3 regions of the Blautia hansenii DSM 20583 genome follow, and region 2 is predicted to be linked to each of the others. Evidence: a T-box and tRNA genes for the amino acid it is inferred to sense, from the RefSeq annotation. Region 2 holds a T-box; the other regions hold tRNA genes.

Region 1 (10,328 bases), 410 kb from region 2:
CGGTGGGAATTATTGATGTTATTGGCGATTCTTATGAAGAGGCGAAAGAGGAAGGCAGCGTAATGGTATGGTTGCAAATGCTGTACTGGGCAATTTTGCTTTCGGCTAATTTAGGTGTTATGAATTTACTTCCTATTCCGGCTTTAGATGGAGGAAGACTTGTCTTTCTTGCAGTTGAAGCTGTACGAAAGAAGAAATTAGATCCAAATGTAGAAGGCATGATCCATTTTGCGGGATTTGTTTTATTGATGCTTTTAATGGTATTTGTAATGTTTAATGATTTTCGAAGATTATAATGGAACTGTCACATGAAAGAATAATCAAGAATATCTATGCAGTTTTGGCGAAAATGTATAGATATTCTCGATATTTATTTTATGTGGCAGCTTTTTTATACTAATTCTGCAATTCTGGTGACGCCTACGTAAATTTCCTGAATTTCGTACCATGTGGAGTAATCAATAATTCCTGTGGCAGGAAGTCCGAAAATCTGCTGGAATTTTTTGACTGCGTTTTGCGTGTTTTCTCCAAAGACTCCGTCTACGGAAATTTTCGGAAGAGCAGGATAGGCGTTGGCAATGGCATTAAGCTGTTCCTGTATCTGTCGGATCTTACTTCCGGATGAACCGATGTCTAGGGGCTGACCGGGCCACGAGGCAGGGATGCCGGAAATTTCCTCGGCAGTGTTGATGTACATGTTGCTGCCGTAGAAGTTTCGTAAGATTTCAATGGCAGAATAGCCTTGATCTCCCAGATATTTTGAGCCCCATTGTGTCATCCAGTTCGGGCACTGTACCCTCTGTCCGTCACAATACTGAGTTAAAATCGGTTGCCGTACCCCCGGTCTTGAAAGATAATTGTCAAAGAGCTCATCTACAATACGGGAGATACTTTCAAAGATATTTCGCCCGTGCATCCATTTGTGGTCGAAAGCAGTAGATGAAGTGATAGTAAAGTCGTATCCCTTGTTTCTGTACCATTCGGTATATACACGATTTAAAGTAAAGGACATAATTGCCAATACATTCGCACGAATGGTATTATCCGGCCAAGTGGCATAAATTTCGCTGCTGGCTACATTTTTGATATAATCTCGATAACGGACATAATAATCCTTTGCGGTGGAGTCATTTGGAGAACCATCATGTACAACCACATATTCCGGAATAACCACACGGCTCAGAACGATTTCTCCTGACGTATCCATAGGCTTGATTTCGTCTTCGGGAATTTTTTCGGGATATTCCCCATAGAGGGTATGAGCAGGAATGACAATATCTTCAAAAGCTCCGGGAGCAGCTTGGGGAGACAAGACAGCTCTTTGAATAGCAGTAGCATCCGGTAAAATTTCTGCTCCGGAAATATCCAAATCATCAAAGCCTTCTTTTGAAATGTGGAAAGTATATTCTGCATAGGGCTGATATTCAGAAGGCGCCATACTATATTCCAGTGGCGGAGCAGGAAGCTGAATTTCCGGTATCATGCCGTTAGCATCTGTTTTCACTTCTTCAATCACAGAGTCAGGGTCTCCGGTATAAGAAATTTGAACAGAAGCATCCTCCACAGGCTGATTGCGAATGGAAGAAAGAACATAAAGCTGCAAAGTCCCTTCATCCGGGTGGTCTGTCTGCATAGATTTTAAAGAGGCTGTATTCATAAAAATACCTCAGATTTTTCGTTGCTTTAGTATATGCGAAAGAAAAGAAAAGGTGAAGATATGGTTGAAATTTTTCGGGATTAGAGCTAAAATAGGAGCATAAGAAACGTGTGAAATATAAGAAGGCAGGGAGAAGGGGAGTAAGGCTGTCGTAGGAAAAGGAATTCTTTTCCGGACAGTTTTTTTCGTGTAATGGGAAAATACTTTGTAAATACAGGAGGAAACGATATGGCAAAATATGTAATGGCATTGGATGCAGGGACAACCAGCAACAGATGTATTTTATTTAACAAAAAAGGAGAGACTATCAGTTCGGCGCAGAAGGAGTTTACTCAATATTTTCCGAAACCGGGCTGGGTGGAGCATGATGCAAATGAAATCTGGTCTAATCAGTTAGGCGTTGCTGTGGAAGCTATGCAAAAAGCAGGAGCTGATGCAGAGGATATTGCGGCAATCGGTATTACCAATCAGCGAGAAACGGCTATTGTCTGGGATAAAAATACAGGAGAGCCTATTTATCATGCCATTGTCTGGCAATGCAGAAGAACATCAGAGTATTGCGACCAGTTGAAAGCCAAGGGGCTTACGGAGGTTTTTCGAAAGAAAACAGGCTTGATTATTGATGCCTATTTTTCAGGCACAAAGGTAAAATGGATTTTAGACCACGTAGAAGGCGCCAGAGAGCGTGCGAAAAAGGGAGAATTGCTTTTTGGAACAGTGGAAACATGGTTGATTTGGAAGATGACAAAGGGAGCCGTTCATGTGACGGACTATTCCAACGCATCAAGGACACTTCTTTATAATATCAATACATTAGAGTGGGATAAAGAAATCTTAGAAGAATTGGATATTCCGGAATGTATGCTTCCAGAAGTAAAACCCTCCAGCTGCGTTTACGGAATGGCGGACAGCAGCTTTTTTGGAGGAGAAATTCCCATTGCAGGTGCAGCAGGAGACCAGCAGTCGGCGCTTTTCGGACAGACCTGCTTTGAAAAGGGAGATGCGAAGAATACCTATGGGACAGGCTGCTTCTTGCTGATGAATACAGGAGAAAAGCCGGTCTTTTCGCAAAATGGTCTTGTTACCACCATTGCATGGGGGCTGGACGGAAAGGTCAATTATGCGTTAGAAGGCTCTGTGTTTGTGGCAGGAGCGATTATTCAATGGTTAAGAGATGAGCTGCGCCTGATTGACTCGGCAGAAGACTCAGAATATATGGCAAGGAAGGTAAAGGATACCAATGGATGTTATGTTGTGCCGGCTTTTACGGGGTTGGGAGCGCCATATTGGGACCAATATGCCAGAGGAACCATTGTAGGTCTTACAAGAGGCGTGAATAAATGTCATATTATCCGTGCCTCTCTGGAGTCGTTGGCATATCAGGTTCATGATGTGATTGAGGCCATGAGGGCGGACTCCGGTATGGAATTGAATTTCCTGAAGGTAGACGGAGGCGCCAGCGCGAATAATTTCCTTATGCAGGCACAGGCAGATATGATACAGGTTCCTGTAAAAAGACCGGTGTGTGTGGAAACAACGGCAATGGGGGCAGCGTATCTGGCAGGCTTGGCTGTGGGATATTGGAACAGCAAAGAGGAAATTATTGAGAATTGGAGTACAGACCGTGTCTTTTATCCTGAGCTTACAAAGGAAGAAAGAGATAAAAAGACAAAGGGTTGGAAAAAGGCAGTAAAATGTGCCTACGGATGGGCAAGAGAAGATTAATTTCAGAAAGAAGATGTCATAATGTTTGGAGAAAATCATGCACATATTTTCATGAATGGGCTCAATTACAGAGCAGCAGTAAACTGTCATAAAAGCGGAGTGGATACAGATGTTATTCATAAACATTTTCGGACTTATCAGGAAAAGGGTGTTTCCTTTGTCAGGGACGGAGGGGATGCTTTGGGAGTGTCTGAAAAAGCAAGGGAAATTGCACCCCAATATGGAATTACCTATCGGACGCCTGTTTTTGCCATTCATAAAAAAGGGCATTACGGAGGAATTGTAGGAAGACCTTTTGAAAATATGAAAGAATATGCCGACTTGGTAAAGGAAGTGAGAAAGCGAGGCGGAGATTTCATTAAAATTATGACAACGGGTATTATGAATTTTGATATGGATGGCTCTGTGACAGAAGAACCCTTGAGGTTTGACGAAGTAAAAGAAATGGTACATATTGCTCACGAAGAGGGATTTTCCGTAATGGCACATACAAATGGGGCAAGGGCTGTTCGGGAAGCAGCTCTTGCCGGTGCAGATAGCATTGAACATGGAAACTATGTAGATGAAGAAGCTATGTGGGCAATGAAAGAACATAAAACCGTGTGGGTGCCTACTATAACCGTAGTGAAAAACATGATTGGCTGCGGCAGGTTTTCCGACGAGGTTCTGGAAAAGATATGGGAAACAGGAAGCCGCAATATACAAATGGGATATGAAATAGGCGTACAGCTTGCACTAGGTAGCGATGCCGGAGCATATCTTGTGCCTCATGGACAGGGTATTAAAGATGAATGGGAATGTTTTCAGGAGATTTTGGGAAAGAATAATAAAGAAGTAACCGAAATGCTTCTGGAGGGGGAAAGAAAAATTCAGGAGAAATTTATACGGAGGTAATAATCAGTAAATGCAGGAAAAGAACGGCTTTGTTTTGAGAGGGAATATTTGTTACAGTGACGGCAGCAAAAAGCTTGTGATTTGTCCAAAAAGTTATGTGGTGTGCCAGGAAGGGATTTGCAGAGGTGTTTATCAGGAGCTTCCAAAGGAATATGAAAGCTATATTGTAAAAGATATGGGGGATGCGCTGATTATACCGGGATTGGTGGATTTGCATACTCATGCGCCTCAGTATGCTTTTCGGGGCTTGGGAATGGATTTGGAATTGCTGGACTGGCTGAATACGCATACTTTTCCGGAGGAAATGAAATATGCTGATGCAGATTATGCAAAAAAGGCATATACAATGTTTGTAGAGGATTTAAAGAAAAGCGCTGTGACCAGAGCTGTGATTTTTGCTACCCTGCATATAGAAGGAACAAAAATATTGATGGATTTACTGGAAGCGTCCGGACTGGATACTTATGTGGGAAAAGTGAGTATGGACAGAAATGCACTGGAGGGCTTACAGGAGGAAAATGCAGAGGCAGCAGCAAAGGCGGTAAGGCAGTGGCTGCTGGAAACAGAAGGGCGTTATGAGCATACGAAGCCTATTTTAACCCCCAGATTTATTCCGTCCTGTTCCGATGCTTTGATGGCGGAATTGAAAAGTATTCAGGAAAAAACAGGATTGCCTTTGCAGTCTCATTTGTCAGAAAATCCGGGAGAAATTCAGTGGGTACAGGAACTTTGCCCCAATTCTTCCAGTTACAGTGATGCGTATTATCAGGCAGGCTTGTTCGGAGGAGATTGTCCTACGATTATGGCACATTGTGTCTGGTTAAAGGAGGAGGAAATTTCTCTGATTAAAAAGCAAGGTGTGTTTATTGCGCATTGTCCACAGTCGAATACAAATCTTTCATCCGGTATTGCGCCTGTTCGGCGGTTTTTAGATGAGGGGCTTTCTGTCGGACTTGGAAGTGATGTGGCAGGAGGATACAGCACCTCTGTTTTAAGAGCTATGGCAGATACCATTCAATGCTCCAAGCTTCGTTGGCGTCTGGTGGATGCAAAACAGAAGCCGGTGACATTGGAGGAAGCGTTTTATATGGGAACAGCAGGAGGCGGAGCATTTTTCGGAAAAGTGGGAAGCTTTCTGGAGGGATATGAGTTTGATGCAGTCGTTTTTGATGACAGTGAGCTTTTACATCCGCAGGAATTAAGTGTAAGAGAGCGGCTGGAAAGACTTATTTATCTGGCAGATGACAGACAGATAAAAAGTAAATTTGTAAAGGGAAATTTAATCTACGAAAAAAATGAAAAAAACTCTTGACGAATAGAAAAACATTTGCTATACTTTCACTTGTCGTTTGAGAGAAACGACAGGTAAGCGGGAGTGCTGGAATTGGCAGACAGGCAAGACTAAGGATCTTGTGTTTGTATAAACGTGTGGGTTCAAGTCCCATCTCCCGCATGTATATACATAATATACAAATGCTTACCAAGAGGTAGGGCAAGCGGGAGTGCTGGAATTGGCAGACAGGCAAGACTAAGGATCTTGTGTCTGTATAGACGTGTGGGTTCAAGTCCCATCTCCCGCACTAAGTTAATCAAGCACTTATGTAAAAGTAAAAGAGATTTTATTTTTGCATAAGTGCTTATTTTATTGCATAGGGAATTGTTTCCTATGCAACAGGAGCAGAAAATAAAGGAGATTGATTATGTTAGAAATTGGATGTCATTTATCTTCCTCAAAAGGCTATGAAGCTATGGCAAAGGAAGCAGAGAAAATTCACGCAAATACTTTTCAGTTTTTTACCAGAAACCCAAGAGGAGCAAAAGCAAAGGAAATTAAGCAAGAGGATGTAGACGCTTTTCTCATAAGGGCAAAAAATCAAGGGATTGACAGAATTTTGGCACATGCCCCATACACCCTGAATGCCTGCTCGGCGGATGAAAGTATTCGAGAATTTGCAGTGAATACTATGAAAGACGATTTAAGGAGAATGGAATATACTCCGGGGAACTGTTATAACTTTCATCCGGGAAGCCATGTAAAACAAGGAGTGGAAGTGGGAATTCAGTATATTGCAGATATGTTAAACGAAATTCTTAATCCTAAGCAGAGCACAACGGTATTATTGGAAACTATGGCAGGAAAAGGAAGCGAAGTAGGAAGCCGTTTTGAAGAATTAAGAGAAATTATAGACAGAGTGGAATTAAAAGAGAAGCTGGGAGTTTGTTTGGATACCTGTCATGTATATGATGCAGGATATGATATCGCAGAGGATTTGGACGGAGTTTTGACGAAATTTGATAAAGTGATTGGATTGGACAGGCTAAAAGCAATTCATTTAAACGACAGTATGTACGGATTGGAAAGTCATAAGGACCGCCATGCGAAAATCGGCGAAGGAAAGCTGGGACTGGAAGCGATTGTAAGAGTAATCAATCATCCGGCGCTTCGAAAGCTGCCCTTTTATTTGGAAACTCCAAATGATTTAGAAGGATATGCGGGAGAAATCGCACTTTTAAGAAATTCCTATAAAGAATTGTAGAAAATTTGTAGAAATTTTCAAGAAGAAAAAGAGGAAATAGAAGAAATTTCGGAAATAATAAATATGAAGAGTTCTTTTGAAAGTATGCGGTATTACCGCAAGATGTTTTGCCGAAAGGTATCAGAAAGTCAGGTGACTGCCTATGAATATTCGTGAACAAATGGAAAAAAGAGAATTAGAGCTTTTAAGCCCGTACGCTTCTCACAGTATTCATTCTAAGGGAAGGGAAAGAGAAGAGCAGGAATGTGATATCCGTACAGTTTACCAGCGGGACAGAGACCGCATTGTGCACTGTAAAGCATTTCGTCGTATGAAGGATAAGACACAGGTATTTTTGTCCCCTCAGGGTGACCATTATCGAAATCGCCTGACCCATACCCTTGAGGTTTCTCAGACAGCCAGAACCATTGCGAAAGCGCTGTCTTTAAATGAAGACTTAGTAGAAGCCATTGCGCTGGGACATGATTTGGGGCATACGCCCTTTGGTCATGCGGGGGAAAGAGCCTTAAACAGAGTTTGCCCCTTGGGATTTGCACATTATAAGCAGAGCGTTCGAGTGGTGGAGCGTTTAGAAAAAAACGGAGAAGGGTTAAATCTTACATGGGAAGTGCGGGACGGAATTTTAAATCACAGAACCAGCGGAAAACCTCATACCTTAGAGGGTCAGGTAGTTCGTTACTGTGATAAGATTTCTTATATTCATCATGATATGGATGATGCTCAGAGAGCAGGAATTATTACAGAAGATGACATTCCCATTACCTTGCGCATGCTCTTGGGAGCTACTACAAGGGAAAGGCTGAATACATTTGTCCACAATATTGTAGAGAACAGTCAGGGGAAAGATAAGATTATGATGTCTCCGGAGATTGAAGAAGGGTTTCGGGATATCCGTGCTTTGATGTTTCAGGATGTTTACTTAAATCCTGCGGCAAAAAGTGAAGAAAAAAAGGCAGAACATGTAGTAGAAGAATTATATACATATTACAGCAAATATCCGGAAAAGATGTCAGAGGAATATCAAAAGCTTCTGTATCAGGATGAACCAAAGGAAAGAGTAATATGTGATTATATATCAGGTATGACAGACCAGTATTCTCTGGAAAAGTTCCGTGAGCTTTTTATTCCCAAAGGCTGGAGCGTTCAGGGAAAGGGACAGTAGAAAAGAGGAAGTTGTATGTATTATTCAGATGATTTGATTGAGGAAGTCCGCTCAAAAAACGATATTGTGGACGTGATTTCGGATTATGTGAAATTGCAGAGAAAGGGAAGCTCTTATTTTGGACTTTGCCCTTTTCATAATGAAAAATCTCCGTCCTTTTCAGTAAGCCCGGGAAAGCAGATGTATTATTGCTTTGGCTGCGGAGCAGGAGGTAATGTTTTTACCTTTATTATGGAATATGAGAATTACAGCTTTGTAGAGGCGTTGAAATATTTGGCGGATAGAGCAGGGGTACAGCTTCCTGAGGTTGAATATTCAAAAGAAGCAAAGGCAGCTTCGGATTTTAAATCCATGTTGTTGGAAATTCAGAAAAAAGCAGCTTCTTTTTATTACTATCAACTAAAACAGGAAAGCGGAAAGCCGGCATTGGATTATCTGAAAGGAAGACAGCTTTCTGAGGATACGATTAAAAAATTCGGATTGGGGTGTTCGCCCAGATATTCGGGCGCATTGTATCAATATTTAAAGGGGCAGGGGTACTCTGATGAATTATTAAAAGAGTCCGGTCTTTTCAATATTGATGAGCGAAGAGGCATGCAGGACAAGTTTTGGAACCGTGTGATGTTTCCGATTATGGATGTAAATAATCGTGTGATTGGATTTGGCGGCAGAGTTATGGGAGATGCAAAACCGAAATATTTGAATTCTCCTGAAACGAAAATTTTTGATAAGAGTCGGAATTTATACGGTTTGAATATTGCCCGTACCTCCAGAAAACCGTACTTTATTATCTGCGAGGGCTATATGGATGTTATTGCCATGTACCAGGCAGGCTTTCACAATGCGGTGGCATCTCTCGGAACAGCGCTTACCTCAGGACATGCCAGTCTTATGAGTCGTTATACAAAGGAGGTTCTGCTGACTTATGACAGTGACGAGGCAGGACAAAAAGCAGCCCTTCGAGGTATTCCGATTTTAAAGGCGGCGGGAATTTCTCCGAGAGTGGTGAACCTTGCGCCGTATAAGGACCCGGATGAATTTATTAAGGCAGAAGGCAAGGAGGCTTTTGAAAAGCGTCTTGAGGAGGCAGAAAACTATTTTCTGTTTGAGATTAAGGTACTGGAAAAGCAATACCATTTATCTGACCCGGAGAGTAAAACACAGTTTTATCGGGAGATAGCCAGAAAACTTCTGGAATTTCCGGAAGAGCTGGAAAGAAACAACTATATTGAAAGTATTTCTGCCAGATATCAGATAAAATTTGAAGATTTAAGAAGAATGGTAAATAACATGGCGCTGTCAGGAACAGGCGTTGCGGTAAAGCCCAGAATGGAAGCTGTTTCAAAAAAGAAAGAGGGCAAGGAAGATGCAGGTCATACGGCGCAAAAGCTGATGCTGACATGGCTGAGCTCCTATCCTTCCATGTTTAAAACTATTGATGGATTGATAGAACCGGCAGATTTTACAACACCCTTGTATCATAAGGTTGCTGAAATAGTATTTGAACAGCACAAAGAAGGTGAGGTAAATCCTGCAAAATTATTAAATCGGTTTTCTGACGCAGAGGAGCAGAAGGAAATTACATCTCTGTTTCATGCTTCTCTTCATTTGGAAAGTGAGGAAGATGCAAAAAAGGCGGTGCTGGAAACGGTATGCAGACTAAAAAGAGACAGTATTGCATGGCAAAGCACCAATTTACCGCCTACGGACCTTTTCGGACTGCAAAGGATTGTAGAAGCCAGAAAGCGTCTGGAGGATTTGGAGAGAGGCAGAGTGACGCTGCATATTTCTTTTGATTGAGGAAATGATATATACGATTGTTAAGGAAGAATAAGTGAGAGGAAGGAACAGTTTATGGAAATGAACATGGCGAAATTCAGCGAAAAGCTCGGAGAGCTTATGGAGCTGGCGAAAAAGAAGAAAAATGTATTAGAATATCAGGAAATCAGTGATTTCTTTAAGGATTTTCCTCTGGAGCCGGAGCAGATGGATAAAGTATTTGATTTTCTGGAAGCAAACGGAATTGATATCCTGCGAATTCAGGACAACGATATGGACGACTTAATTATCAGTGACGATGATGATTTAAACCTCAGCGAGGAAGACGAAGTAGATATGGAAAATATCGACCTTTCTGTTCCGGAGGGGGTCAGCATTGAAGACCCTGTTCGTATGTATCTGAAAGAAATCGGTAAAGTTCCGCTTTTAAGTGCAGAGGAGGAGATTACACTTGCTCAGCGTATGGAAGAAGGAGACGAAAGTGCGAAAAAACGCCTTGCAGAGGCAAACCTTCGTCTGGTAGTAAGTATTGCGAAACGCTATGTGGGACGTGGTATGTTATTTTTGGATTTAA
Region 2 (10,328 bases):
ATCTTCCAAGAATGTTCTTCGTTACGGAAATGGATATTGATGATGTCAGCTATCGTCAGGTGGTAGAGCAGCTTACAGAGCTGTACGGCAAAAAAATTGCGCCGTTGCACATGCCAATTCGAGAAGACGGCAAATTTGTAGGATATGTAAATATCGTAAAACAGGCAGGTCGAAGATATATTGAAAGAGGACAGAAAAAGGAATGTCCTGTTCCGGAATATTTGAACGAATATTTAGAAAAATATCATGAGACTTTAATGGAGTCCGTAGCAGAAATCAGCGAAGAATTTATGGACCGTTACTTTGCAGGAGAAGAGTTCTCCGTAGCAGAGGTTTCTGCAGCATTAAAAATGAATATTTCTGACGGAAGTATTATTCCGGTATGTATGGGTTCTGCTGTTAATATTCAGGGTGTAGCAAACCTTTTAGATGATATTTGCGGATATTTCCCAAGTCCGGATCAGAAGACCTGTGCAGGTATGAATACAAAGACAAACGAAATTTATCAGGCAAATTACGATTTTACAAAAGCAAAATCTGCTTATGTATTTAAAACAATCGTTGACCCGTTCTTAGGAAAATATTCACTGGTTAAGGTATGTTCCGGCGTTATCAAAGGAGACGATGTTCTCTTTAACGTATCCAAGGACTCCGAAGAAAAGCTGAATAAGCTTTATGTTCTGGAAGGCTCAAAGCCAATCGAAGTAGCAGAGCTTCACGCAGGAGATATTGGAGCTATTGCAAAACTGGGTACCGTGACCACAGGAGATACACTGGCTACAAAGACCACACCAATCCTTTACGGTAAAACAGATATTTCTACTCCTTATACTTACAAACGTTATCAGACAGTAAATAAGGGCGATGATGATAAGGTATCTCAGGCATTGGCAAAGATGATGCAGGAGGATTTGACCTTGAAAGCAGTCAACGATGCACAGAACCGTCAGACTTTATTATATGGTATTGGCGAGCAGCATCTGGACATTGTGGTAAGCAAATTAAAAGAACGTTATAAAGTAGACATTGTTTTATCTGAACCGAAGGTTCCGTTTAAAGAAACTATTCGTAAAAAATCAGATGTGGAATACAAATACAAAAAACAGTCCGGCGGACATGGACAGTATGGTCATGTAAAAATGACATTTGAACCATCCGGCGATTTGGAAACTCCTTATGTATTTGAACAGACCGTTGTAGGCGGAGCAGTTCCGAAGAATTACTTCCCGGCAGTAGAAAAGGGTATTCAGGAGTCTGTATTGAAAGGCCCTGTTGCTTCTTATCCGGTAGTGGGTGTGAAAGCTACTTTATATGACGGTTCTTACCATCCGGTAGACTCCTCTGAAATGGCATTTAAAACAGCAGCTATTCAGGCATTTAAGAAAGGCTTTATGGAAGCGTCACCCGTACTGTTAGAGCCGATTGTATCCATGAAAGTAAGCGTACTGGATAAATTTACCGGAGATGTTATGGGCGATTTGAACAAGAGAAGAGGCCGTGTACTGGGAATGAACCCGGATACTGCACGGAAAGGCTATACAGTTGTAGAAGCAGACGTACCGATGCTCTCCATTTACGGATATTCCACAGACCTTCGTTCCATGACAGGAGGAAGCGGTGAATTTTCTTATGAATTTGCCCGCTATGAACAAGCGCCTTCTGACATTCAGGAGAAGGAAATTGCGGCTCGTGCGAAAGCAGAAGAGGAATAATTAAAAAATAGAAAATTGAAAAATAAGAGGTTGTTGCTTTGAATATTCAGAATATGTATTGAAAGCGGCAGCCTCTTCTTTAATTGTGTAGGAAATTACGTTTTACTGTTGTAACCGGATAAAAAGAATGTTACAATACTGAACAAAGCAAAATTGCTTGGAAAGGTTGGTAGAAAGTATGAAAAAAATTGCAGCAGGACTTGGAATACTGCTTCTGGCATTTGTTTATTATTACATTACGTTGCCGGCAATTAACATTCACGAAAGTGGCTTTTGGTTTTTCCTTGGTACGGTAGTTGTTTTACTGCTGGTAATTTATGCTGTTCGCAAGAGGCTTCGCAGTCCACAGGAAATTAAAAGCAGTAAGGTCATGAAAGCAGGGCTGTTTTTGGTTCTTGCAATTATTGTTGTCTATGGTGTGGGAACTTTGTTATCTTCCCCTATTGTCAATGCGAAAAAATATCAGCAGTTGGTAACACCGGAGGAAAGAGATTTTACAGAAGACATTAAAGAAATCAGCTATGACCAAATTCCTCTGTTAGACAAAGAGTCCGCAGAGCTTCTGGGAAACAGAAAAATGGGAAGTATGGTAGATATGGTGTCTCAGTTTGAAGTGAGCAGTCTGTATTCACAGATTAACTATCAGGGACAGCCTTATCGTGTAACACCTCTTGTATACGCCAGTGGAATTAAATGGCTGACAAACCAGAAGGAAGGAATTCCTGCCTATATCCGAATTGATATGGCAACACAGAATACAGAACTGGTAAAACTGGACAAACCGATTAAATATTCAGAGTCAGAATATTTTAACCGCAACATTTATCGTCATCTGCGTTTTAAATATCCGGCTTATATGTTTGACCAGTTAAGCTTTGAAATTGACGATGAAGGGACACCATACTGGATTTGTCCTGTAAAGAAATTTAACATTGGCTTATTCGGAGGGCAGACTATCGGCAGAGTGGTACTTTGCAATGCACAGACAGGTGAAACAAAGGATTATAAAATTGAGGATTGCCCACAGTGGGTAGACCGTGCATATCCGGCAGATTTACTTTTAGAGCTTTATAATTATCACGGAATGTTGAAAAATGGTTTTTTGAACAGTGTTTTGGGACAGAAAGGCTGTTTAAAGACAACAGACGGAAACAACTATCTGGCTTTAGATGATGATGTATGGGTATATACCGGTGTAACATCTGTAAGTGGTGATAAATCGAATGTCGGATTTGTACTGATGAACCAGAGAACTATGGAAACAAGATATTATGTTTGTGATGGTGCTCAGGAACGTTCTGCTATGGATTCTGCAGAAGGTCAGGTACAGAACTTGAAATATCAGGCGGCATTCCCGCTTCTGTTAAATATTTCAGACCAGCCGACATACTTTATGGCATTAAAGGACGGCGCAGGTCTTGTAAAGAAATATGCTATGGTAAATGTGCAGAAATATCAGACCGTTGCCATTGGAGATACCGTTGCAGAATGTGAGAAGAATTATGAAAAACTGCTGGCAGACAATGGTATTGCATCAGGTGTGGGAACAGAAAGTGATATTTCCATGACAGGAACCATTGAAAAAATGGCACAGGCAGTTATTGAAGGAAACTCTCACTTCTATATTACACTGGGCGGTGAAAACGCAGAAGTAAAAGGACTGGAAGCAGGACAGACAGCGCAGAAATTTATTTTTGATATTCCGGTGACAGAATATCCGGAAATTGTGGGATATGATGTAGGTGATAGTTTGACCGTACATTTTATTCCGGAAGAACCGATTTCCACAGTAACGGCTTTAGGTGATAAAAAACCGGAGACAGGGGTTGACAAAAAAGAAACCACTGAGTAAAATATGTATAGTTTCATACAGACAGACGTAGAAGAGGAGTATTAAGAAAAACTGCGTATAAAGAGAGCTGCCGTCTGGTGCAAGGCAGATGCGTAAGCTTCCCAACTCGCCTCGGAGTTCCCAAATTGAACAGTATTTTGCTTTAAGTAGATTTGGGCGGGATTTCCCGTTACAGAAAAATGAGTGCACAGATAAGCATCTGTGAATTAGAGTGGTACCGCGGAATTTAAGCCCTTTCGTCTCTGAATTAGGAGATGAGAGGGCTTCTTTATTTTTACAATACAGGAGGAAAAGAAAATGGCAGTACCTTATAATCATAAGGCGATTGAGCAGAAATGGCGTAAAAACTGGGAAGAAAACCCGGTAAATGTTGATGATGGCAAAAAACCAAAATATTATTGTCTGGATATGTTTCCATATCCTTCAGGAAACGGTCTTCACGTAGGACATTGGAGAGGCTATGTAATCTCTGACGTATGGAGTCGTTTTAAAATGATGCAGGGATATTATTTAATTCATCCAATGGGCTGGGATGCTTTTGGACTTCCTGCAGAAAACTATGCAATTAAAATGGGTGTGCATCCTTCCAAATCCACAGCAGAAAATGTAGAAAACTTCAAAAGACAGTTAAATGATATTTCTGCTATTTATGATTGGGACAGAGAAGTAAATACCACAGATCCGGAATTCTATAAATGGACACAGTGGATCTTTGTAAAAATGTTCAAAGAAGGTCTGGCTTATGAGAAAGAATTCCCAATTAACTGGTGTCCTTCCTGTAAAACAGGACTTGCAAACGAGGAAGTTGTAAACGGTAAATGTGAACGCTGCGGCGCAGAAGTAACAAAGAAAAATCTGCGTCAGTGGATGCTGAGAATTACAAAATATGCAGACCGTTTATTAAATGATTTGGATAAACTGGATTGGCCGGAAAAAGTTAAAAAGATGCAGGCAGAATGGATTGGAAAATCCTATGGTGCAGAAGTTCAGTTCCCGGTAGAAGGAAAAGACGAGAAAATCACCGTTTATACTACAAGACCGGATACACTTCACGGCGCAACCTTTATGGTATTAGCTCCGGAGCATGCAATGGCAAAAGAATTGGCTACTGATGAAACAAGAGAAGCCGTAGAAAAATATATTTACGACGCTTCTATGAAATCTAACGTAGACCGTCTTCAGGACAAAGAAAAAACAGGTGTGTTTACAGGAAGCTATGCAATTAACCCATTAAATGGCAAGAAAACTCCAATCTGGTTATCTGATTATGTATTGGCTGACTATGGTACAGGCGCAATTATGTGCGTACCTGCTCATGATGACCGTGACTTTGAATTTGCAAAGAAATTCAATATTCCGATTGTTCAGGTTATTGCAAAAGACGGAAAAGAAATCGAAAACATGACAGAAGCTTATACAGAAGCTTCCGGAACCATGATTAACTCCGGTGAATGGAATGGCATGGAGTCTGCGGTTCTGAAAAAAGAAGCTCCTGAAATGATTGAAAAAATGGGTATCGGACGTAAAACCGTAAACTTCAAATTACGTGACTGGGTATTCTCCCGTCAGCGTTACTGGGGTGAACCAATTCCGATTATTCACTGCCCGAATTGCGGTAATGTGCCTGTTCCGGAAGACCAGCTTCCATTGACATTGCCTGATGTAGAGTCTTATGAGCCAACAGGTACAGGAGAGTCCCCATTAGCAGGCATTGAAGAATGGGTAAACACTACTTGTCCATGCTGTGGAGCGCCAGCTAAGAGAGAAACAAATACTATGCCTCAGTGGGCTGGTTCTTCCTGGTATTTCCTGCGTTATGTAGATAATAAAAATACAGAAGAATTAGTTTCTAAGGAAAAAGCGCAGAAATATCTTCCGGTAGATATGTATATCGGTGGTGTAGAACATGCGGTACTGCATCTTCTGTATTCTCGTTTCTACACAAAATTCTTGTACGATATTGGTGTGGTTGATTTTGATGAACCATTCCAGAAACTGTTTAATCAGGGTATGATTACAGGTAAAAATGGTATCAAGATGAGTAAATCAAAAGGAAATGTTGTTTCTCCTGATGATTTGGTAAGAGACTACGGATGTGATGCGTTAAGACTTTACGAATTATTCGTAGGTCCGCCGGAATTAGATGCAGAATGGGATGACAGAGGTATTGATGGTGTATACCGCTTTATCAACCGTTTCTGGAAACTGGCTATGGACAGTAAGGAAGCAAATGTTGCAGAGACAAAAGAAATGGTAAAAATGCGTCATAAACTTGTTTATGACATTACACAGCGTCTGGAAAGCTTCAGCCTGAATACAGTTATTTCCGGATTTATGGAATATAATAACAAGCTGATTGATATGGCGAAAAAAGAAGGCGGAATAGACAAAGCAACCATTGAAGCCTTTGTACAGCTTTTAGCTCCGTTTGCACCTCATGTGTCAGAAGAATTATGGCAGGAATATGGACATACAGATTCTGTGTTCCATACACAGTGGCCAACAGCAGATGAAGATGCCATGAAAGATGATGAAATTGAAGTTCCTGTTCAGATTAACGGAAAGACAAAAACTGTAATTTCCATCAGCGCAGAAGCAACAAAAGAAGAAGCTATTGAAGCAGGTAAAGCAGCAATTGCTGATAAATTGACAGGAAATATTGTAAAGGAAATTTATGTTCCGAAGAAAATTATTAATATCGTCATGAAATAATAATAAAAAGAGCCTTTTCCCTTGTAAAATAAGGGTTTTGGCTCTTTTTTGTATTCACTGTTTTGAAACTTAGAGTTTAAAAATTGGTATTAACCGATAGTCCATAAAAGTTAAATATTAAGCTGTGAAAAATCAATAGATAAATCTGTATATATACCGGCTTTTATGATGTCAGAAAAAGTAAATTCCTGAGTATCTTCATTTTCAAAATTGTATACCAGAATTCTATTCTTATCTGAGTCGACAAGCCAATATTCTTTTACGCCGGCAGTGCGATATTTAAAAAGTTTGGTGAAATAGTCCATTCGTCTGCTGCCGGGTGACACAATTTCTATTATCCAGTCTGGTGCACCTACACATCCTTTGTCTGTGAGTTTGTTTTTATCACATATAACACTTATATCCGGCTCAACGTAATTTTTGTTGTCTTTAGATAAAAACACTGCAAATGGAGCTGTAAATGTTTCGCAAGTACCATTATGATTTGAAATATATTGGTATATTTTACTATGCAGGAAACCAGAAATTCGTTGATGTTTTGTGTTGGGCGGTACCATGTAATAAATCTTTCCATCAATTAATTCTGCCCTAGTCCCTTCCGGTAAAGCGTAAATATCTTCAATAGTGTAACCTTGTTCTTGTGGTAAAGCCATGTAAACACTTCCTTTCAATGGTTAGCTGTGCTCTTTTCTTAGTCTTGCCTGTTTTTCGTCTAAAATATGGATCTGAGGGAATAAGTTCTGCATTTAAAGGGTGAAACTCAATGTACAGATTTTTTTAAAAATAAAGTGATTTTATTTATGATTGTTCACGTTCCATTCTTTGACTGATTGCATTTTTTATGTAGCGATTTACACTTTCCCCAGCTATTACTGCTGCTGCTTTTATTTCATCATATTTTTCTTTCTGGACGTCAAGAGGAATACGTTTTAATTTGTTTTTTGCATATTGTATATCGTACTTCTTTTTACTTTCGTTATCAGCCATATTTACACCTTCTTTCCAGATGTGGTGTTTAAATTAAAGGACATCTTTTCGATTATAATAATATAATACTATAAAAATAAAACTATGTACATAGTTGTAATATATAAAAACTACGTACGTAGTATGATATAATCAAGCTAAAAGAAAGGGGACAAAAAGTATGAAGCAAATGGTTCTGAAATGGAAAGTAACCATTGGAAGAAATCCTACAGACAGAGAGAGGTGCCACTATCTGAGGATTAGCTGAGAAATATTGTCTGCGTTATATTTTATGCTTATAAAGGTGTAAATAATTACAAAGTATGATATTATTGAGGATAAACAGAGTATTCGTTATATATGATATTGTGTGAATGTCTTACATTAAGTCAAGCAAAATTTTAGGTCGTTTTGGAGGTGGCCTTTTTATGTTTCAAAAAGCAATCATAATTGGTTGTCCGGGTGCAGGAAAAAGTACATTTGCGAGAAAGCTGAGTGATAAAATGCACTTGCCTTTGTATTATCTTGATATGCTATGGCACAAGCCTGACAGGACAACTGTTGACAGAAATATATTTGATGAGAAATTAAAAGAAATTGTTTTAAAGGAGAAATGGATTATAGATGGAAATTATGGAAGAACACTTGAAATGCGTATTCAATGGTGTGAAGCCATATTTTTATTAGATTTTCCGGTAGAGGAATGTCTGGCCGGAGCAAAATCACGCATAGGCAAACAACGTGTAGATATGCCATGGATAGAGACCCAGTTTGATGAAGAATTTAAACAATGGATTATGGATTTTCCTAAAAATGAATTGCCAATCATATATGAATTGCTTGATAGATATAAAGGTGAAAAGAGCATTTATGTTTTTCACTCAAGAGCTGATATAGAAGATTATTTATCAAAGACGTTTGGGTAATAGGGGTGAGATAAAAGAAAATTGCACGGAATGTGCTGGAAGCATTGCCCAGTTGGTTTTCTATATTTGAGAGAGACGGAAAAAGGGATATTCCTTTATTCAGGTTAAAACAGTTCAAACGGGAAAATATGAAGCCTATGATAAGACAAACAGGTTTTATTTGGCTATTGGTTTTAAAGAATTTGAAGTGTTTCCAAATTTATGGGATGAGTGGAACCCGTGTCAAGTGTATATTATGGCAATATGATACTTTATATAAAAAAATAGGTGAAAGCTTATAGGGGGAAAGTGATAGAATGAATATTAGAAAATCAACCGTAAATGATTTATCAAGAATTGCAGAAATATTTATATTCAATAATCGAATAAATTATTTTCCTATATTTAAAGATGAACATTATTCTTTCGGCGAACTGCAAGTTGTTTCGCTTGTTGATTATTGGAAGCAAAATAAAGAAATCATAGACAACGTTTATGTCTATGATGATGGAATTGTGAAAGGATTTATCGAAATACATGGTACTGAAATATACAAATTGTATGTTGATCCATTTTTTCAGAATAATTTAATTGGGAAAGCGTTAATTACTTTTGCGATAGAGAACTATAAAGTGAATTATTTGTGGGCTTTAGAAAAGAATACGAAAGCTATCTCATTTTATCAAAAGTATGGATTTCATATCACAAAATATAGAAAATTTGAAGAAGATACAACAGAATATCTTATTAAATTAGAACGATAGATTTTGAATTTACGAGGGAAAAGGTTATGTCTGAATTACAAATTGCATGGTTAGAATTAGTAACGGTCGGGGGAGTTGGTGCAATATTAGCCTTGTCTGGAGTTATCATTAATATTGTTACAAAAAAGCAAAATAAATTATGTACGAAACACACAGAAGGAATTGTTGTACAACATGGATTTTCAGGCGAAGGAAGAATGTATCCAATTGTAGAATATTTTGTGAATTCTACTTGCTACAAGACAAGGAAAAAATTTCGTGGTGTAAAGATTAAACGGATATCCGGCTTGCCAGCTCCTATATCTTCAGGAATTTATGAAGATGAAAAGGGATGGCTGTATGTAAAAATAGGCCCGGTTGCAAATTTACACAAGCTGGCTGAACAGTTGTGGCCTATCAATAGTAAGATGACAGTTTATTATAATCCAAACAATTCAAAAAAGTGTTATGTAGATAGACCAAATTCGGGAGGATTTACATCAATCATGTTTATCCTAATGGGTTTGGTAACAATAATTTTAAGTTTGGTGGTATTTTTTTGGTACAGTTATAAGCTTTATATAGAAAGGTTTGAATGATACAGAGGAGGAGATTTGAAAATGAAAATTGAGCCCATTGAAATCCGGGATAAATTAGGCAGAACAATAGTGCTACGCAATGCAATACCAGACGATGCAAATGATTTGATAAGATATTTAGAAGTTATTTCGGCAGAAACGCCATATTTGATTAGAGAACCCGATGAGATTACCATTACGCATGAACAAGAGGTATCATTTATAAATAATTGTTTGGCTTCAAATAAATCGCTGATGCTAATTGCTACATTAAACGGAAAATATATTGGTAATTGTTCTTTGAGTCCAATAGGTAACTATAAAAGATATTCTCATAGGTGTGAAGTGGCAATTGCTTTATATCAGGAATTTTGCGGATATGGTATTGGAAAAAGTATGCTGGAAAATGTGCTTGAAGTTGCAAAAGGATTAGGATTTGAGCAAGCGGAACTTGAAGTTATTTCCGACAATAGAAATGCCATTGCTCTATATGAAAAACTTGGTTTTAAGAAATATGGTTCATTTCCTGATAATATGAAATATGCAAATGGAGAATATGCTTCGGCGGATTGGATGATGAAAAAATTGTAGTATCTTGTAATACAATAAAAATTTCAAGACGTAAATATAAGAGATAAACAAATAAGTAAAAGTGAACAGTATATTAAATCAAAATTGGATGGAAACAGATACATAGAGTCGGAAGTAAAAAAATATTCTAGACAATTTATTTCCGCAATAACAGTTAACATGGAAAGATGTTTATAAGAGGAATAGAAAGTTCTTATGAAACCAAATAAATTTATACAAACTATAGAAATAGACTGGAATAAAATTCCGGAACATTCTTATTTAAGAAA
Region 3 (10,328 bases), 480 kb from region 2:
CAGAAAAGCACTGGAAGAGTTAGGACATAAGAAAATTGTAAGTAGTATTATTCCCTTTGACAGTAGTAAAAATGAAAATGAGGGAAGATATAGTGACAGAACAGTAAATGAAATTGTGCGTGCTACCTTTGAAATGGCAGAGGTAAAAACAGGGGCATTAATCGTTATAGAAGAGGAAACGGTTCTTAATGAATTTATCAGAACGGGAATTGCATTAGATTCCTTAATCAGTAGTCAGTTGTTAATTAATATCTTTGAGCATAACACACCTCTTCATGACGGAGCAGTAATTGTAAGGGGAGACAGAATTATCGCAGCTACCTGTTATCTTCCGCTTTCAGATAATTTAAGCCTGAATAAAAATTTGGGTACAAGACATCGCGCAGGAGTGGGAATTAGTGAAGTCAGTGATTCTTTGACGATTATTGTCTCAGAAGAAACAGGCAGAGTGTCAGTAGCGAGAAATGGCAAGCTTCAGGTTGGCCTGACAAAGGAAGAATTAAAAGATGTTCTGGTGGAAGAACAGAACAAAAATAATCAGGAAAAACAGAAGCATAAATCAAAATTGAAGCTGTGGAAGGGATTGGTGAAGAATGAAAAAAAACATGATTAACAAATTTACCCTAAAAGTTCTTTCACTGATTATTGCGATTTTGATTTGGTTATTGGTTCGAAATGTGGATGATCCAATTGTTGTGCGAACCTTTTATGAAATACCGGTAAGCATTGAAAACGCCTCTTATTTTGCGGAAAACTTAGAAATTCCATTACTGGTGGATGGAAAGGATACCGTGAAAGTTCGAGTTAAGGGCGCTCGTTCTGTTGTGAGTAAGCTGAAAAAGGAAGATATCAAGGCTGTCGCAGATATGACACAAATTATTTCAAAAGATACTACACCGATTATGGTGCCTGTGGAGGTTACCGGTACAGGTATATCAGACTCAGATATTACAGTGAGACCTAGAAATATCCAGGTAGATATTGAAAAACAGAAAAGTGTGGAAAAAACCATTGCTGTCAGCACCGGAGATACACAACCGGATAAGGATTATGAAATCGGGAATTTAAAAGCAAATCCTGAGAAGGTTACGATTTCAGGACCGGAAACCATCATTAATAAAATTGATAAGGTAGTTGCTTTAATCGATGTGACAGGAAGAAAAGAAAGTAATATAGAAATAAAGTCTCAACTAAAGATATATGATAAAAATCTGGATGAATTGTCACCAAAACAGCTGGAATATCTGAATATAAAAGAAATCAGTGATAATACTATCCGAATACAGGCGCAGTTCTGGAAAGTAAAACAGAATGTGAAGATAAAAGCCGAATATTCGGGAGAACCGAAGCGTGGCTATGAGGTAGACAGTATTAATCTGGTGCCGGATACAATCAGCGTGGCAGGGACTGATGAGGCTTTAAAGAAGCTGGAACAGGAAGGCAATACACTGGAAATTCCGGGGAAATATATTGATGTTACAGACAAGACGGGAGATTTTGAACAAAATATTGATTTGAGTGAATTGCTTCCAGAGGATTTGAAGCTGGTAAGAGATTTGAACAGCTCTGTAATTGCTACGGTAAAAATTCTTCCGTATAACAGCAGGGACTACGAGGTTTCCGTTACTCAGATTGAAGCAGATAATAAAGCGGAAGATTTAGATTTGGTATTTCAGGATGAACAGATTACAATTCGTGCAAAAGCAAAAGAGCAGGATTTAGATAGTCTAAGTGCTGCCAATATACAGGTTCAAATTGATTTGAACGGATACGGAGAAGGGGAATACGAAGTCCCGGTAACTGTTACGCTGCCAGGTGGATATGAGCTGGTAGAAAGTATCAAAGTAAAGGTGAAATTAGTTCCGGGAGCTGAAAAGTAAAGGAACGGGCAGGAAGTGAAAGGGTTGTATGGTTAGTAAAAAGGTAATAATAAAAAATCCTACCGGTCTTCATTTAAGACCGGCGGGAGTTCTCTGCAAAGAGGCGATGCAGTTTAAATCGTTGATAACATTTAATTTCCGTGGGGGAACGGCAAATGCAAAAAGCGTATTGAGCGTTTTAGGCGCTTGTATTAAGTCGGGAACAGAAATTGAATTGGTATGCGAAGGAGAAGATGAAGAGCTTGCATTGAAAACTCTCGTAGACGCAATAGAAAGCGGTTTAGGGGAATAGAAAGTGAGGACTGTTGCTTGATGAACGCAATGGTCCTCTTTTGTGATAAAAAAGGAAGGAAAAAGAAAAATGATACATAATAAGATGAAACAAGGGATAAAAGACGGAGTTCCCATAGCAATCGGTTATTTTTCAGTAAGTTTTACTTTTGGTATGCTGGCAGCCAAAAGCGGTATATCCATATTCCATGCGGTGTTGATTTCTTTGCTTAATTTGACTTCGGCGGGGCAGTTTGCAGGCATGAACGCAATTCTTGCTCAGGCATCTTTTATGGAAATGGCTTTGACACAGCTTGTTATCAATATAAGATATAGTCTGATGTCCCTTTCCCTGTCTCAGAAGTTAGACAGCAGTGTAAAAGTGAGAGAACGACTGGCAGTGTCTTATGGAGTGACAGATGAAATCTTTGCAGTGGCAAGCTCCAAGCCGGGAACAATAGGGGCACACTATATGTATGGATTAATACTTCTTCCTGTATTGGGGTGGGTAGGAGGAACTTTTGCAGGAGCAGCGGCAGGCTCGCTTCTTCCTGCTGAGATAATCAGTGCGCTGGGAGTTGCTTTATATGGAATGTTTATTGCCATTGTAGTTCCCGTAGCAGCAGAGCACAAGGAAGTAAAGGTAGTTGTTCTTACAGCCCTTTGTCTGAGTACAGCGCTTTATTATCTGCCCATAGGAAAGCGGATTTCTTCCGGATTTTCCATGATTATCTGCACCGTGTTTGCAGCCGGCTTAGGCGCCGTTTTATTTCCAATAAAGGAGGAACAGGAATGATATACGCATATATTTTTGTAATGGCAGGAGTCACTTATCTGATTAGGATGTTGCCTCTTACATTGGTGCAAAAGAAGATTACCAATGTCTATGTACGTTCGTTTTTATACTATATTCCCTATGCCTGCCTGACTGCAATGACATTTCCGGCTGTTCTCTATGCAGCCAGCTCGCCAATCGCTGCATTTTGTGGCTTTATCATGGCTGTATTTATGGGATTAAGAAAGAAAAGCTTGATTGTAGTAGCTTTGTCAGCTTGCACTGTTGTGTTTTTGGTGGAAAGAATTGTGGAGTTTTTGTAAAAAAATTATGAGGCTGTTTTATGGAGTAATACTTCATAGGACAACCTCATAATTTTTAGCTTTTCTTTTTTCGATTTTGTTTTCTGATGTGGTATTTTACAATCAGTATAATCATAATGACTGCAAACAAAATTGTCAAAGTTATTATGATAGGCAGAAGCAGTGGGGAAGGAAAAATTGTTTTTACAGTGCCTATTCGGAACATGGACATATCTGCGGTAATCTGTGTTTCTACGGAAAGAGGAAGCTGCATAGAAGTTCTGTATAGTTCTGTTCCGTTATAGGACCAAGTACGGGTACGCTGGTTATTTTCATCGCTGTCTGAAACAGAAAGTGCATCGGCAGTGACTGCTTTTGGCAGAATGACGTTTCCTGCCGGTGTGGTTTTGTCCATCCAGTAAAGGGATTGGCTATGGAAATTGTCAAATCCATAGTCAAAAAGTGTTCTGGTATCGGTGAAGCGTTCGTCATTTTCAGAACGAAGAACCACACAAATCAAGGTCATATCTTCTCTGGAGGCAGCGGTAACTAAAGTGTTTCTGGCTGCTTCTGTATGTCCGGTTTTACCTGCAATAGCTCCTTCGTAATAATATTTTCCGTCAACCAGAAGCGCATTATGATTTTCCATATTTCTGGAGGCAGCAGTTTTATTCGTAGGAGGAATAGTATATTTGGCAGCTCCTGCGATTTTACAGAAAGCTTCATTTTTTACAGCCTCCCGAAGAATAAGCGCCAAGTCATAAGCTGTTGTATAATGATTAGGATCGGGCAATCCGTTGGCATTGACGAAGTGCGTGTTAGTACAGCCAATTTCGGCGGCTTTGGCATTCATCATAGCCGTGAAATTCTCCACAGAACCGGCTACTTCCACAGCCATTTGCGTACAAACTTCATTGGCAGAAGCCAACATAATAGCATAAAGACATTGCTCTACGGTAAGAACTTCACCAACCTGTGCATTAATGGTGGAATTTCCCGGAGCTAGGTCAGGGAGAATAATGTCGGTAAAAGTAATATTTTTGTTTAAATCCGGTATGTTTTCCAGTATAATGAGAGCTGTCATTACTTTTGTAGTGCTTGCCGGATAGCGTATTTCATTCATAGATTTATCAAAAAGCACCTGTCCGGAGGAAGCCTCCATAAGGACACCGGATGCACTGGAAATCTCAGGAGCAGAAGGCCATCCGGAGGGGAAATCCTGAGCACTGACAGATAAAGGTGATAAAAGACATAACAGCAAGGAAAAGACGGATAGTAATAGTTTTTGTATTTGTTTTTTATAACGCAAGTGAAATCCCTCCTTCTTTCTAATCATATATAGTATAGCATACACGGGGATTTCTTGAAATAAAAAATAAAAAGGAAAAGGCGGTTTTTCACTTTTTATTTTCTTTTTTATCACAATTTGAACACAATTAATTGATAGACTAAAACTCGTAAAAGGGAAATGAAATTCACGAAAGGAAGTAAAGGCTATGAGTGATGAATATAATAATACAAATGAAGAAATGGAAAATGGAAGCTTAAATGAAAATCAAAATGAAAACAAGGAAACAAGGCAAGAGCCGGGAGAAATTCCTACACCGGAAAATCCATGCTATGCACGTTCTTATAAAAAAGAGGAAGCAGGCAGCGATGATATGAAGATTGAAGAACCGAAAATGGAGGAACAGAAACAGGAAGAAAAGAAAGAATATCAGCCGTATCAGTTTTCCGCTCCAAATCAGCCACAGCAGCCGAAGAAAAAGAAACAGTCTTCCGGTTTAGCAAAAAAATTGGGAATGACAGCAGCAGTGGCAGCGGTCTTCGGATTAGTTGCAGGCGGTGTGTTCTTAGGTGTAAATTATGTGGGAAATGAAGTGGTGGGACCGGAAAAGGTTCCGATTGACAATACACCGGTTACAGACGGTAAAACCGTAGAAGGTGCAGATGCAATCAATAATATAGAAACCACAGGCAATACAGTGGCAGATGTTGCTAAGAATGTAATGCCGTCTATTGTAGCCATTACGGGAATAAGCATACAGGAAATTCCAAATTACTTTGGTTTTGGCGTGCAGGCGCAGACAGTACCGAGCAGCGGCTCCGGAATTATTGTAGGACAAAATGACGAAGAGCTGTTGATTGCTACAAATAATCATGTGGTAGCAGATACGGAGTCCATTACCGTATGCTTTACAAATCAGGATGGTACGGCAGCTTCCACAGGCGAGAATAATTTGGAAGATACCGCAGCAACAGATGAGAATAGTACAGATTTAGAGGCAGGTACAGCAGTAGAAGCACAGATTAAGGGTACAGATGCAGATAATGATTTGGCTGTTATTGCAGTAAAAATAGCAGATATTCCGGCAGATGTATTAAGCCAGATTAAAGTGGCTACCATTGGCAGTTCCGATGATATGATTATCGGTGAGCAGGTTGTTGCGATTGGTAATGCGTTAGGATACGGACAGTCAGTAACAAGCGGTTATGTCAGTGCATTAAATAAAAGAGTAAGCTCTGACAATATTGACAGTACCTTTATTCAGACAGATGCAGCCATTAACCCCGGAAACAGCGGCGGCGCTCTTTTGAATATGAAAGGTGAGCTGGTTGGAATTAACTCCTCTAAAATTGCTTCCAATGAAGTAGAAGGTATGGGCTTTGCAATACCGATTTCCAGAGCCGAGCCGATTTTAGATAACTTGATGAGTAAGAAGACAAGAAGCAAAGTAGAAGATGAAAATAAAGCCGCTTACCTTGGAATTACCTGTAAAAATGTGACAGCAGAGGCATCTCAAATGTACAACATGCCAACAGGTGTATTTGTAGACAGTGTGGTAGAAGACGGACCGGCAGAAGAAGCAGGAATTCAGGCAGGCGATATTATCCGTAAAATTGACGGAACAAGCATAAGCACAAACGAAGGTTTGATTGAGCAGCTTCAGTATTATGAAGCCGGAGAAGAAATTGATTTCGTAGTTTCAAGAGCAAACGGCGGAGAATATAAAGAAGAAACCATTACCGTAGAATTGGGTGCGAAAAAGGATGCACCATCCACATCAGGAAATCCAATCTTAGGTAATCGTTAATTATAAAGAAAGGAAGTTGTTGCTTTAGGCGCAGCTTCCTTTTCCTTTATAAAAAGTTTACTTGTAGCAAAAACTAATTTGTGATAAGATACCCACAAGTGGTTTAAGCTGAGGAAAACAGAAAGAAAGCAGGAAAGAGATATGTCAGATGATAAAGAATATTTAAAGACAAATAATCCATCTGAAGAAACAGATGAGAAGGAAAATAAGGACCAATATGAAAAAATCTGTTTTATGTGCAGAAGACCGGAAAGCAAAGCAGGGAAGATGATAGACCTTCCAAATGATATTCATATTTGTACAGATTGTATGCAGAGAAGCTTTGATACCATGAATAACAGCAATATCAATTATGATGAGCTGATGCGTAATATGCCGAATATCAGTATGATTGATTTAAGTTCTTTGCAAAATCAAATTCCAAACAGACAAAAGGTAAAGAAAAAACAGGAAGCGCCAAAAGAAAAGGTAGCTCCAAAGGTTTTTGACATAAAGAGTATTCCGGCGCCTCATAAAATTAAGGCGAGTCTGGATGAGTATGTGATTGGACAGGAAAAGGCAAAAAAAGTAATGTCCGTAGCTGTTTACAACCATTATAAACGTGTTTTTGCGGATATGAACGATGATATTGAAATCGAGAAATCCAATATGCTGATGATTGGACCGACAGGAAGTGGAAAAACATATCTTGTAAAAACGCTGGCAAGACTTTTGGATGTGCCTCTTGCCATTACCGACGCAACTTCTTTGACAGAAGCCGGTTATATCGGTGATGACATTGAAAGCGTGGTAAGTAAGCTTTTGGCAGCAGCAGACAATGATGTGGAAAGAGCGGAGCATGGAATTATTTTTATCGATGAAATTGATAAAATTGCCAAGAAAAAGAATACAAATCAGAGAGACGTAAGCGGCGAGGCAGTACAGCAGGGAATGTTAAAACTTCTGGAGGGCAGTGAAATTGAAGTTCCTGTGGGAGCAAACAGTAAAAACGCTATGGTTCCGCTGACAACTGTGAATACAAAAAATATTTTATTCATCTGCGGAGGAGCTTTCCCTGATTTGGAAGAAATTATCAAAGAACGTTTAAATAAAACCGCATCTATTGGTTTTCAGGCTGATTTAAAAGATAAATACGACCATGATAATACCCTTCTGGAAAAAGTAACTGTGGATGATATTAAAAAATTCGGTATGATACCGGAATTTTTGGGACGTCTTCCGATTATCTTTACTTTAACGGGATTAAACAGAGATATGCTGGTGGAAATTTTAAAAGAGCCGAAAAATGCGATTTTAAAACAATACCAGAAGCTTTTGGCGTTGGATGAAGTAAAATTGGAATTTGAAGACGGCGCACTGGAAGCCATTGCCGATATGGCGCTGGAGAAACATACAGGAGCCAGAGCTCTTCGTGCTATTTTGGAAGAATATATGCTGGATATTATGTATGAAATTCCAAAGGATGACAGCATCGGAGAAGTGATTATTACAAAAGAATATATTGAGCATACAGGCGGTCCGAGAATTTTATTAAGAGGTCAGGAAATGCCTATGCTGGAAGCAAAATAAAAAAGCATATCATTAAGTAAATATCAGGAATATTTATATCTTTCATGCAGAACTGCATTTTAGAGAGAATAGACATTCCTGATATTGTTTAAAGATATGCTTTCACTTTTCTTATAAAATCCTGTAAAACAAAAAAAGATGCAGGAGATGGGACTTGAACCCACACGATATTGCTACCACAGGCACCTGAAGCCTGCGCGTCTGCCAATTCCGCCACTCCTGCATTTCTTATTAAGTTTGTGCTGTCTTAAGCACAAGGTATATAATACATGATGTTATTCGAAATGTCAACAGTAAATTTGAAAAAAATTTAAGTTTTTTTATGAGAATATTCTACACAAGAGTATGAAAAAAAAGGTTGAAAATTACTATATGTTGTGATAAACTTTTAGCAATTTGGGAAAAAATAGGGCTTTACAAAAGAGCCGCTCAGAAAGGAAGACAGGTGAAAGCATGAAAGCATTTTTGATACTGGAAGACGGAACTGTTTTTACAGGAACCAGCATTGGTTCTAAAAAGGAAATCATCAGTGAAATTGTCTTTAATACATCTATGACAGGCTATTTAGAGGTGCTTACAGATCCTTCTTATGCAGGACAGGCAGTCTGTATGACCTATCCTTTAATCGGAAATTATGGTATTTGCCATGAAGATCAGGAGTCTTTAAGACCATGGCCGGATGGGTATATCGTTAGAGAATTATCTCGCATGCCAAGCAATTTCAGAAGTGAAGACACGATTCAGAACTTCTTAAAGCAATATGATATTCCGGGAATTGCAGGCATTGATACAAGAGCTCTGACGAAGCTGCTGAGAGAAAAAGGCACAATGAACGGAATGATTACAACAGATGCAGCTTATAAATTAGAAGAGATTATTCCAAGATTAAAGGCATACAACACAGGAAAAGTAGTGGAACGTGTAACCTGTGAAGAAAAAACAGTTTTAAAGGGAGAAGGTCCGAAGGTAGCTTTAATGGACTTTGGAGCCAAAGATAATATTGCAAAATCTTTAAATGAAAGAGGCTGCGAGGTAACTGTTTATCCTGCCTTCACAAAAGCAGAGGAAATTCTGAAAACAAATCCAGATGGAATTATGCTTTCTAACGGCCCTGGAGATCCGAAGGAATGTACTTCTATTATAGAAGAAATAAAAAAATTATATGACTCTGAAGTTCCTATTTTTGCTATTTGTCTGGGACATCAGCTCATGGCGCTTGCCACAGGAGCGGACACAAAGAAAATGAAATACGGACACAGAGGAGGAAATCACCCTGTAAAGGATTTGGAAACAGGAAGAGTATATATTTCCTCTCAGAACCATGGTTATGTAGTCGACACAGAGACCTTAAATCCGGAAATTGCTGTTCCGGCATTTATCAATGTTAACGATAAGACAAATGAAGGCTTAAAGTATACAGGAAAGAATATCTTTACCGTACAGTTCCATCCGGAAGCTTGTCCGGGACCACAGGACTCAGGCTATTTATTTGACAGATTTTTAAAAATGATGGAGGTGACCAAATAATGCCGAAAAATCCAGATATTAAAAAGGTATTGATGATAGGCTCCGGCCCGATTGTTATCGGACAGGCAGCAGAATTTGATTATGCAGGTACACAGGCATGCCGTTCCTTAAAAGAGGAAGGAATTGAGGTCGTTTTATTAAACTCCAATCCGGCTACGATTATGACGGACAAGGATATTGCAGATAAGGTTTATATTGAGCCTTTGACAGTGGAAGTGGTAGAGCAGCTCATTTTAAAGGAAAAACCGGACAGTGTGCTTCCGACTCTGGGCGGACAGGCCGGGCTGAACCTTGCTATGGAGCTGGAAGAAAGAGGTTTCTTAAAAGAGCATAATGTGCGTCTTATCGGAACAACCTCCGAAACCATTAAAAAGGCAGAAGACCGTCAGGAATTTAAGGACACTATGGAAAAAATCGGAGAGCCTATTGCAGCTTCTCTGGTAGTAAAGAATGTAGAAGACGGAATTGCGTTCAGTAATAAAATCGGTTATCCGGTAGTTCTTCGCCCTGCTTATACATTAGGAGGAAGCGGCGGCGGAATTGCCAATAACGAAGAAGAATTAGTAGAAATTCTGGAAAACGGACTTCGCCTGTCTCGTGTAGGAGAGGTACTGGTAGAACGTTGCATTGCAGGCTGGAAAGAAATTGAATACGAAGTAATGCGTGACAGTGCAGGAAACTGCATTACCGTATGTAATATGGAAAATCTCGACCCCGTAGGTGTACATACCGGAGACAGTATTGTAGTCGCACCATCTCAGACCTTGGGTGATAAAGAATATCAGATGCTTCGTACTTCTGCTTTAAATATTATTACAGAGCTGGGAATTACAGGCGGATGTAATGTACAGTATGCTTTAAATCCTAACAGCTTTGAATATTGCGTAATTGAGGTAAACCCTCGTGTATC

Evidence for each region. A T-box is a leader RNA that pairs with one kind of tRNA and senses whether it is charged. The one in region 2 lies ahead of leuS (leucine--tRNA ligase), so its partner is inferred to be a tRNA-Leu.
Region 1: it has a tRNA-Leu gene. The T-box ahead of leuS (leucine--tRNA ligase) is inferred to sense a tRNA for this amino acid. The anticodon was not compared.
Region 3: it has a tRNA-Leu gene. The T-box ahead of leuS (leucine--tRNA ligase) is inferred to sense a tRNA for this amino acid. The anticodon was not compared.

What each region holds. Positions count from the first base shown of each region.
Region 1 is NZ_CP022413.2:1,716,949-1,727,276, reverse strand. It holds gene rseP (RIP metalloprotease RseP) at 1-296, shown strand, start outside; gene CGC63_RS08610 (peptidoglycan-binding domain-containing protein) at 392-1,657, opposite strand; gene glpK (glycerol kinase GlpK) at 1,886-3,382, shown strand; gene CGC63_RS08600 (amidohydrolase family protein) at 3,404-4,276, shown strand; gene CGC63_RS08595 (amidohydrolase family protein) at 4,287-5,588, shown strand; tRNA gene CGC63_RS08590 (tRNA-Leu) at 5,646-5,729, shown strand; tRNA gene CGC63_RS08585 (tRNA-Leu) at 5,773-5,856, shown strand; gene CGC63_RS08580 (deoxyribonuclease IV) at 5,977-6,813, shown strand; gene CGC63_RS08575 (deoxyguanosinetriphosphate triphosphohydrolase) at 6,956-7,975, shown strand; gene dnaG (DNA primase) at 7,991-9,775, shown strand; gene rpoD (RNA polymerase sigma factor RpoD) at 9,830-10,328, shown strand, end outside.
Region 2 is NZ_CP022413.2:1,302,794-1,313,121, forward strand. It holds gene CGC63_RS06360 (elongation factor G) at 1-1,712, shown strand, start outside; gene CGC63_RS06365 (hypothetical protein) at 1,891-3,564, shown strand; T-box leader at 3,584-3,811, shown strand; gene leuS (leucine--tRNA ligase) at 3,862-6,276, shown strand; gene CGC63_RS06375 (Uma2 family endonuclease) at 6,387-6,929, opposite strand; gene CGC63_RS06380 (hypothetical protein) at 7,075-7,263, opposite strand; gene CGC63_RS06385 (P-loop NTPase family protein) at 7,671-8,168, shown strand; gene CGC63_RS06395 (GNAT family N-acetyltransferase) at 8,465-8,911, shown strand; gene CGC63_RS06400 (hypothetical protein) at 8,938-9,489, shown strand; gene CGC63_RS06405 (GNAT family N-acetyltransferase) at 9,511-10,059, shown strand; gene CGC63_RS06410 (AAA family ATPase) at 10,255-10,328, shown strand, end outside.
Region 3 is NZ_CP022413.2:826,670-836,997, forward strand. It holds gene cdaA (diadenylate cyclase CdaA) at 1-613, shown strand, start outside; gene CGC63_RS04200 (CdaR family protein) at 606-1,880, shown strand; gene CGC63_RS04205 (HPr family phosphocarrier protein) at 1,909-2,172, shown strand; gene CGC63_RS04210 (AzlC family ABC transporter permease) at 2,242-2,946, shown strand; gene CGC63_RS04215 (AzlD domain-containing protein) at 2,943-3,248, shown strand; gene CGC63_RS04220 (D-alanyl-D-alanine carboxypeptidase family protein) at 3,304-4,536, opposite strand; gene CGC63_RS04225 (S1C family serine protease) at 4,724-6,322, shown strand; gene clpX (ATP-dependent Clp protease ATP-binding subunit ClpX) at 6,464-7,891, shown strand; tRNA gene CGC63_RS04235 (tRNA-Leu) at 8,031-8,114, opposite strand; gene CGC63_RS04240 (carbamoyl phosphate synthase small subunit) at 8,345-9,418, shown strand; gene carB (carbamoyl-phosphate synthase large subunit) at 9,418-10,328, shown strand, end outside.